3 regions of the Cupriavidus sp. GA3-3 genome follow, and region 2 is predicted to be linked to each of the others. Evidence: predicted binding sites of a transcription regulator. Region 2 holds the regulator's gene; each other region holds the start of a gene.
The links. Region 2 encodes LexA, which represses DNA repair genes until DNA is damaged. Its sites were predicted from a motif close to ACTGTATNNNNATACAGT; they were not measured.

Region 1: recA (recombinase RecA) is a predicted target of LexA. The motif match lies at 2,115-2,132, and genes of this name have one in related genera.
Region 3: C265_RS26595 (ATP-dependent helicase) is a predicted target of LexA. The motif match lies at 1,822-1,839, and genes of this name have one in related genera.

Annotation. Positions count from the first base shown of each region.
Region 1 covers NZ_KB944492.1:45,436-48,707, forward strand. Annotated here, with positions in the region: gene C265_RS22570 (DUF2889 domain-containing protein) at 1-187, opposite strand, end outside; gene recX (recombination regulator RecX) at 331-807, opposite strand; gene recA (recombinase RecA) at 910-1,974, opposite strand; gene C265_RS22585 (response regulator transcription factor) at 2,201-2,890, shown strand; gene C265_RS22590 (sensor histidine kinase) at 2,941-3,272, shown strand, end outside.
Region 2 covers NZ_KB944471.1:179,892-183,163, forward strand. Annotated here, with positions in the region: gene C265_RS10835 (asparaginase) at 1-954, opposite strand, end outside; gene lexA (transcriptional repressor LexA) at 1,210-1,863, shown strand; gene C265_RS32500 (hypothetical protein) at 1,974-2,144, shown strand; gene C265_RS10845 (hypothetical protein) at 2,184-2,531, opposite strand; gene C265_RS10850 (hypothetical protein) at 3,031-3,272, opposite strand, start outside.
Region 3 covers NZ_KB944502.1:233,496-236,767, forward strand. Annotated here, with positions in the region: gene C265_RS26580 (hypothetical protein) at 1-422, opposite strand, end outside; gene C265_RS26585 (thioredoxin family protein) at 578-1,081, shown strand; gene C265_RS26590 (TlpA disulfide reductase family protein) at 1,193-1,729, shown strand; gene C265_RS26595 (ATP-dependent helicase) at 1,889-3,272, shown strand, end outside.

The DNA.
Region 1 (3,272 bases), on a different contig from region 2:
GCAACCACAGGTCGTGCAGGGGCTGGCCTACCGGGCGGACGCGGTCGCCGGCCAGTTCGATGTCGCGAGGCTTGGTGTCGGTCAGGCGCACCTCGATATCCCACAAGCCGTCCTCTCTCTGGTACGCCTCGGCCGTAATGGCGCGACGGTGACGCTGGGAGCGGTTGACGGGCTGGGACAGAGGCATGGCCAGGCTGGAAATACGGGGGCTGGGGAACGGCGGTGCCGGAGCACCGAAAACCGGGGGAGTTTAACATGCCGCGCCGCTTTGGCCGGGAACATCCTTGTGCAGCAACTGTCGCAGCGGGATTGTCGGCCGACCATGGCGCATCAGGCCTCGCCACCGTCGTCGCCGTAGTCTTCGTCCGCACCCTGGATGATCTTGCCGACGACCGAACGCGAGAACCCGCGCGCCACCATGAAGCGGATCTGCCTGGCCCGCGCTTCGGGCGTGTCCGGCGGGGTGCCGAAGCGCTTGCGCCAGACCTCACGGGCGCGCTCCACTTCCGTGGCGCGCAGCCGCTCCTGCAGATCGCCCAGTTGCTCGCTGCCGAGCTTGTGGGTCTTGGCTTCCTGCATCACGCGCGCGGTGCCGTAGCGGGCGCCGCGGCGGTGCACCAGGCTGTCGGCAAAGCGCTGGTTCGACAGCCAGTTCTCGCGCTCCAGCGCGTCCAGCAACTGCTCCAGCTGCTCGGCCGACTCGGCATGCGGCGCCAGCTTGCGCGCCAGTTCGGCGCGGCTGTGCTCGCGGCGAGACAGGTAGTCGACGGCGCGGGCCTTCAGCGAAAGCGGGGGACGGGTTGCCATGGTTGCCGGAATCTGTGGATGGAGGGGTCCGCGCCAAGCAAAAAGGCCGGGGCATCGGCGATGCCCCGGCCTTTTTGCTTGGCGCAATGGCCGCTGGCGCGGTCAGTCTTCGACCGCTACCGGCGTGGCAGCCGCCGTGGGGTTCATGGCCACCACGCCCAGCGCCGCGCGCACCTTGTTCTCGATCTCGTCGGCGATGTCAGGGTTCTCGCGCAGGTATTCGCGCGCGTTATCCTTGCCCTGGCCGATCTTGTCGCCGTTGTAGCTGTACCAGGCGCCGGACTTCTCGACGATCTTGGCGTCCACGCCCAGGTCGATGATCTCGCCCTGGCGCGAGATGCCCTGGCCGTAGAGGATGTCGAAGAAGGCTTCGCGGAACGGCGGCGAGACCTTGTTCTTGACCACCTTGACCTTGGTCTCGTTGCCGATCACGTCGTCGCCCTTCTTGATCGAGCCGATGCGGCGGATATCCAGGCGCACCGAGGCGTAGAATTTGAGCGCGTTGCCGCCGGTGGTGGTTTCCGGCGAGCCGAACATCACGCCGATCTTCATGCGGATCTGGTTGATGAAGATCACCAGGCAGTTGGTGCGCTTGATGGTGCCGGTCAGCTTGCGCAGCGCCTGGCTCATCAGGCGGGCCTGCAGGCCGGGCAGCGAATCGCCCATTTCGCCTTCGATTTCGGCCTTGGGCACCAGCGCCGCCACCGAGTCGATCACGATCAGGTCGATCGAGCCCGAGCGCACCAGCGCGTCGGTGATTTCCAGCGCCTGTTCGCCGGTGTCCGGCTGCGAGATCAGCAGGTCGCCGACGTTGACGCCCAGCTTGTTGGCGTAGCTGACGTCCAGCGCATGCTCGGCGTCGATAAAGGCGCAGGTGCCGCCCAGCTTCTGCATCTCGGCCACGACCTGCAGCGTCAGCGTGGTCTTGCCCGACGATTCCGGACCATAGATCTCGACCACGCGGCCGCGTGGCAGGCCACCGACGCCAAGCGCGATGTCCAGGCCGAGCGAACCGGTGGATACCACCTGAATGTCCTTCTCGACCTCGCCGTCGCCCAGGCGCATGATCGAGCCCTTGCCGAACTGCTTCTCGATCTGGGAGAGCGCGGCGGCAAGCGCCTTCTGCTTCTCGGCGCTCACGCCGGCACCTGCCTTCTTGTCGTCCATGGTCGTCCTTGAATCAATGGTGTATAAATAGGCCGCATGTGGCGCGGCACCGGCATTTTCCGGCTCCAGCGCCGGCCCGGCTGTCTGCGCGGCCGCTCTCCAGGGGGTCTCCCCGGGCAGCCCCAGCGGAACGTGCGGGTACTGTATAAAAAAACAGTATGCTTGGCAAGCCCCATCGCGCCCCATTCCGCCGGCGCCGGCTATGCCGGCCAGGGTGGAGACAACCATGCGCATTCTGATCGCCGAAGATGACGACGTGCTGGCGGACGGCCTGACGCGCTCGCTACGCCACTCGGGTTACGCCGTCGACCACGTCACCAACGGCCTGGAAGCCGATTCCGCGCTGTCGACCCAGACCTTCGACCTGCTGATCCTGGACCTGGGCCTGCCGCGCATGTCCGGGCTGGAAGTGCTCAAGCGCCTGCGCGCGCGCGGCGCCATGCTGCCGGTGCTGATCCTGACCGCCGCCGACAGCGTCGACGAGCGCGTCAAGGGCCTGGACCTGGGCGCCGACGACTATATGGCCAAGCCCTTTGCCCTGTCCGAGCTTGAAGCGCGCGTGCGCGCGCTGGTGCGGCGCGGCGCCGGCGGCGGCGCCACGCTGATGCGGCACGGGCCGCTGGCCTACGACCAGGTCGGACGCATCGCCTATCTCAACGAGCAGATGCTGGACCTGTCCGCGCGCGAGATCGGGTTGCTGGAGATCCTGCTCACACGCAGCGGCCGCCTGGTATCGAAAGAGCAGCTGGTGGACCACCTGTGCGAGTGGGGCGAGGAAGTCAGCAACAACGCCATCGAAGTCTACGTGCACCGGCTGCGCAAGAAGATCGAAGTCGGCGGCATCCGCATCGCCACCGTGCGCGGGCTTGGCTACTGCCTGGAGAAATTCCAGCCGGCGGTGGCCACGCATCACTGATCCGACCCCACCGCAGGCCACGCGACTGACCTGAGCGCAACCTCGCCGAGATGAGCCTGCTGCGACTGCCCTGGCGGCGCGTGCCCCGCCCCGCGCCCCCCCCTCCTTCCGCCGCCCCGGCCCCGGACACTACCGACCAGGACCTGGCCGACGCGTTGCCGCACCTGGAGGAAAGCGCGGCAAATTCCGCGCCGCGCTCATTGTTCGGTGAGATCCTCGACTGGATGCTGGCGCCGCTGCTGCTGCTCTGGCCGATGAGCATCGCGGTGACCTACCTGGTGGCCAAGTCGATCGCCAACGGGCCCTTCGACCGCGCGCTGGAAGCCAGCGCCATCGTGCTGTCGCAGCAGGTGCGCGAGGTCAACGGGCGCATCACGCTGCA
Region 2 (3,272 bases):
CCGCGCCAGGCCTGAGTCGGCTGCCAGCGCCAGGGCCAGCAGCACGCGCGCCTTATAGGGATTGAGGTCCGTTGCGGAAACAAAAGCTCCATCCGTCGGGCTGAGCTGGGGCGGAATCGCCACATGGCCGGCCCCGGTGCGGGAACTGCGCACCACGGCCACCCCCGCGGCAGCGGCATCGGCCAGCGCCCCGGCCAGCACCTCATGCACCGAGCCATTGCCGGCGGCAGCCACCACCAGCCCGGCTACACCCGCGCGGACCAGCGCATCCACTGCCACCCTGCCCGGCTGCGCGTAGCTCGCCACGATCTCCACCATCGGCCACGCCGCCGGCATCGGCCCGATCACCCAGGCCGCGCGTGGCGCGCGGGCGAAGCGCACGTAGTCGTCCTGCACGAAACCCAGCGGCCCGCAGGCCGAGACAAAGGCGTCCACCGCCGACGTGTGGGCCTTGGCCACATCCCGCGCAGCGTGGATCTGCTGGTTCAGCACCACCAGCACACCCTTGCCGCGCGCATCGGGATGAGCGGCCACGCGCACCGCATCCAGCAGGTTCAGCGGCCCATCGGCCGACAGCGACGTCGACGGCCGCATTGCCGCTGTCATCACCACGGGCACCGGACACGATTGCGTCAGGTGCAGCGCCATCGCAGTTTCTTCCAGCGTATCGGTGCCGTGGGTGATCACGATGCCAGCCACGTCGGGCTGCGCGGACCAGTGCTCAACCCGCGCCGCCAGCGTTTGCCAGAGCGTGAAGGTCATGTCCTTGCTGTCGACCTGGGCCACCTGCTCGGCCTCGATGCGAGCCGCCGACTGCAGCGCGGGCACCGCTGCCAGCAACGACGACACCGGCACGGTCGCCGCCTGGTAGCGTGCGCTGCTGGCAGAGTTTCCGGCCGCGCCAGCAATGGTGCCGCCGGTGGCCAGTACGACGATGCGAGGCAATTGGGTCATGGAGCGTGCAAAGAAAGTGGAAAGGCAGGAATGCCGATTGTAACGGGCGCACCCCGCCTCGCCGCGGCTCTCGCCGGTGATCCGCATTCCGTCCATGAGACACGCCCCAAAAATTCTGCTTGCGCTCAGGCCGATACTGTATAAAATCACAGCATACTGTTTAAACATACAGTGCCCGGTCAGACGGATGCAGGATAAAGGATCGACCGATCCTCTTACCCGAAACCCCGCGACCCCGCACGGAACGGCGATCCCATGGCGACCCTGACACCCCGGCAGCAGCAGATTTTCGATCTGATCCGCAACACGATCCGCCGCACCGGCTTTCCGCCCACGCGCGCCGAAATCGCCGCAGAGTTTGGCTTCTCCTCGCCCAATGCCGCGGAAGAACACCTGAGGGCGCTGGCACGCAAGGGCGTGATCGAACTGACCCCGGGCGCTTCACGCGGCATCCGCCTGAAGGTGGCACGCAGCGATTCGGAAATGCCCGACCAGTTTTCGTTGCCGATGGCCGGCGTGATGCAGCTGACGCTGCCGCTGGTGGGCCGCGTTGCTGCCGGCAGCCCGATACTCGCCGCCGAGCATATCGACCGCCAGTACCAGGTCGACGCCTCGGTCTTCGACGAACGCCCCGATTACCTGCTGCGAGTGCGCGGCCTGAGCATGCGCGATGCCGGCATCCTCGACGGCGACCTGCTGGCCGTGCGCCGCGCCAGCGAAGCCGACAACGGCAAGATCGTGGTGGCGCGCCTGGGTGATGACGTGACCGTCAAGCGCCTGCAGCGGCGCGGTGGCCATATCGAACTGATCGCAGAAAACCCGGACTTCACCAACATTATCGTGGAGCCTGGGGAGGAGTTCTCGCTGGAAGGCATCGCCGTCGGGCTGATCCGATCTTCCGGCTTCTAGCCGGGCACCGCAGGCCAACCGCCTGCGCGGGCCCACCCGCTTCCATTGCTTTGCAGACGCCGCCCGGCTTGCCGGGTGTTGACCCCGCTTTGCCTAAAAGAGGTGCCACCATGCCGCAAATCCACCAAGTCGCCGCCCGTCGCCCGGTCAAGCCCGTGCCGTTCCGCCAGAGCAAGGGCGTACGCGTCTACCAGGGTACGCAGCGCCGCACCATGGTCGGCAGCATGGCGGCGATCTGCCGCATGCTTGAACTCGAAACCGCCGAAAAGCTGGCCGCCTGAAATCTGCCGGCTGTCTCCGAGCAGCTGCGGGCGCCGTCCTCAGCTACGCGGCGCACACGCCTTGGCTTCGGCTTCCAGCTCCGTCGGCGTCAGCTGCGGGAACCACGTATCGCTCTTGCGCAGCTCCAGCGCCGTACCATCCGGCTTCGCCGTCAGCGAAATCAGATAGGCGTATTGGTATTCACCGCCAGACGTGGTCTGGCCGATGCGGATCTCGGTCTGGCTCTTCGCCGGATAGTTGACGACCGCGGCGTCATCGCCCAGATTGTTGCGCAGGCATTTCGCAACCTCACCCATCTTGGCGGGCGTGAACAAGCGCATCGGCGCACGCGCGCGAATGTCCTTTTCAGAAGTGCCGGTGGCACACCCTGCCACCATGGCTGCCATCGCTACGCCAACCGCTGCCGCTCGAACAGACATACCGCCCCCGGGAAATGCAGAACGGCGCCCTCGCGAGGCGCCGTTCTGGGAAATGCTTTGGGGTGGCTGATGGGACTCGAACCCACGACGACAGGAATCTCAATCCCCGCATCAATCGCCATTTTCCCCTTTGGAATCAACGCTTTCGGCCTCGTTTTTTTCCCATGAACGCTCAATTTTTCACAAGCATTCATGCGGCTTCTACGGGTGCCGTGGGAAAAATTGTAACCCGTGCGAGCCCCATGCGCCACCTCAATTTTTGGCCCGCCAACGGCGCCCCTTGCCTGCAGCAACCCCCGAGACATACCCGACCACCACCGGCGCAAACTTTCCGTAGCCCGCCTTGTACGCGGCTTTTTTGCATGATTTTTGCATGGCGGAGCAAGGAGGGGATGACCACTGTGGCCGAGATCTGGCGGAAAGAAGCAGTGATCTAAAGCGTGCCGGAGACCGCCGGCGTCATGGCTTACACCACGCCGCCATCCGGGATCGAGCGAGCCGAAACAGATCGGGAATCGTCGTTGTGCTTAATGATCTCGGCCATCTCCGCGCGCGAGACATCCACGATGTCGTCAAGCTCAAGCCCTTCTGCATACGTAAGCGCCTCTTCACCGCGCGCAATATGAAAAATCGTGCCCCGCCAGCTGTCCACGCTGTCCCCGGGACCGGATAGGCGGATGCCAAACTCGACATCCTGATCAAGGACGC
Region 3 (3,272 bases), on a different contig from region 2:
ACGCCGGCAAGCGGGCGGCCCGGACGGTCGGCGCTCATCACGGTGACGGGCCGCGCGCGCGGCTCGCCCGACGGCGTGCCGAGGTTGGCCAGCAGGCCGGCCTGCATCGCCGCCAGCGCCTCGCGCCGCAGCGCTTCGTCATCGGCGGGCAGCGTCACCACGCCCACGGCGAACAGCGTGTCGTCGACGCGCGCAGCTTCCATCGTCATCGGCAGCTTGCGCCCGGCAATGGTCACGTCGCGCGCGGCGCTGGTGGGCTTGCCCGGATAGAGCGCGGCGTAGGCGCCCTCGCCGGACTGGATGGTGCGCCAGTCATAGCGCGGTGAACAGGCGCACAGGGCGAATGCCAGCACGGCGGCACAGCACAGCAGCGGGCGGCGGACAGCGGCAGGAAAGCTCGGCGGGGGCGGCACAAGACGCATCGGGAATCCATGGGGGACGGCGCGCGCAGGCTGCGGGCGGCGCTGGCGGACGCCATCGCCTGCGGGCGGAAACCGGTATTATCCCGAAAGCGGCGCTCCAGTGCTTGCTGCGCCGCTCCCGCTCCCGCTACCGCCCTGCCCCCCACGTTCCAGCCATGCCTGCCGCCCTCATTGCCCGCCACGCCTTCGCCATAGCCAGCCTGCGCTGGGTGGCCGCGGGTGCGTTGCTGGCAGCCGCGGCCGGCATGCCCGCAGCCGCCGCCAGCCCCGCCCACCTGCCCCCGGCCACCGACCTGGCCGCCCACGGCACCGAGGCCGCTCGCCGCGGCGAGCCGCTGGTGGTACTGGTGTCGATGCCGGGCTGCAGCTATTGCGATGCCGTGCGCAGCAACTACCTGGGCCCGCAGGCCGCCGCCGGCGAGATTGCCGTGCGCGAGCTCGACATGACCGCCGACACCCCGCTGCGCGATGCCGACGGCAGCCTGACCACCGCGCGCGCGTGGGCCCGGGCGCACCAGGTGCGGGTGGCGCCCACGGTGCTGTTCCTGGACCGCCAGGGCCGCGCCGCCGCCGGCCCGCTGCGCGGCATGCAGCCGGATTTCTACGGCGCCTACCTGGAACAGGCGCTGGACCAGGCACGCGCCGCCGTCCGGCGCTGAATCGATCGGGACGCTTGCGGCGGATTGCCGCAGCCCGGCCCCGCGCAGCGCGCGAACGCCTGCGGCATTAGAATGTCCCATTGCTGACCGAACCTGCCTGACCCGGATTCCATGACCACTGCTGCCCCTGCCACCAAATCCTCCCGCAAGCCCTGGCCCATCGTCGCGGCCGTGGTCGTGCTCGCGCTGCTGGGCTGGTTCGGCTACCGCGCGCTGGCGCCGGCCAATACGGCCCCGGCGGCCACCTTCACGCTGCTGTCGGGCGAGAAGGTCAGCACCGCCGACCTCAAGGGCAAGGTCTACATGATCAACTTCTGGGCCACCAGCTGCGCCACCTGCGTCAAGGAAATGCCTGACATGGTCCGCACCTATGAGCAGTTCAAGGGCAAGGGGCTGGAATTCGTCGCCGTGGCGATGAACTACGACCCGCCCATGTATGTAATGAACTACGCCAGGACGCGCGGCCTGCCGTTCAAGGTGGCGATGGATTCCGACGGCACCGCGGCCAGGGCCTTCGGCAATGTGCAGCTGACGCCGACCACCTTCGTGGTCGACAAGGACGGCCGCATCCTGAAGCGCTATGTGGGCGAGCCCGAGTGGGATGCGCTGCACAAGCTGCTGGATGGCGCGCTGGCAAAGTCCGCGTAACGCTCCCGCGGCAACCGCAGCGAAAAGGTGCTCATCGAGCACCTTTTTCTGTTTTTACGCACGATCGCCAGGGCAGCAGGTTGCGCGACATCCCTGTATGGATATACAGTTGGCGCCAGCCTTTTTCTGAGTTTTCCGAGCCTTCCCCGAGCCCCGCCTGTGACTTTGGACCTAGCCCCCGCCGCCGACCTCGCTGCCCCTGGAGCCGATGATGTCCCCGCCTACCTGTCCCGGCTCAACCCGGAGCAGCGCGCCGCGGTGGAACACGGCAGCGACGCGCCGCTGCTGATCATCGCCGGCGCCGGCTCGGGCAAGACCAATACGCTGGCGCACCGGGTCGCGCACCTGGTGCTGGCCGGCGCCGATCCGCGACGCATCCTGCTGCTGACGTTCTCGCGCCGCGCCGCGGCGGAGATGGGACGGCGCGTCGAGCGCATCGTCGACCAGGCGCTCGGCACCCAGACCGGCGCGGGGCGCGCGGCGCTGCAGTGGTCCGGCACCTTCCACGCCATCGGCGCGCGCCTGCTGCGCGAATACGCCGAGACCCTGGGCCTGTCGCCCGCCTTCACCATCAGCGACCGCGGCGATGCCGCCGACCTGATGCACGTGGTGCGCCACGACCTGGGCCTGTCGGAGACCGCCAGCCGCTTCCCGAAGAAGGAAACCTGCCTGGCGATCTACTCGCGCGTGGTCAACACCCAGGCGCCGCTGGAAGACGTGCTCAAGCAGCAGTTCCCGCGCTACGCGATGTGGGCGGATGCGCTGCGCACCCTGTTCGCCGGCTATGTCGAGGCCAAGCAGAAGCAGCATGTGCTGGACTATGACGACCTGCTGCTGTACTGGGCGCAGGCCATGGCCGAGCCCACCATCGCGCAGGACATGGGCGCGCGCTTCGACCACGTGCTGGTCGACGAATACCAGGACACCAATGCGCTGCAGGCGTCGATCCTGCTGGCCATGCGGCCGGACGGCCGCGGCCTGACCGTGGTGGGAGACGACGCGCAGTCGATCTACGCCTTCCGCGGCGCCACCGTGCGCAATATCCTGGACTTCCCGGCGCAGTTCACGCCGGCCGCGCAGCAGGTCACGCTGTCGCAGAACTACCGCTCGACGCAGCCGATCCTGCAGGCCGCCAACGCCGTGATCGGGCTGGCGGCCGAGCGCTATACCAAGGACCTGTGGTCCGAGCGCGCCTCGGCCGAAAAGCCCGGCGTGATCGTGGTCAACGATGAGGCCGACCAGGCCCGCTACGTGGTCGAGCAGGTGCTGGCGCGGCGCGAGGCCGGCCTGACGCTGATGGCACAGGCGGTGCTGTTCCGCGCCGCCGACCACAGCGCGCAGGTAGAGATCGAGCTGGCCCGGCGCAATATCCCGTTCGTGAAGTTCGGCGGGCTGAAATTCCTGGAATCGACCCACGTCAAGGACGCGCTGGCGGTGGTGCGCTGGCTGGAGAACCCGCGCGACCGCATGGCGGGCTTCCGCACGCTGCAGCTGCTGCCCGGCATCGGCCCCAAGACCGCGGCGCGCGTGCTCGATGCGCTGG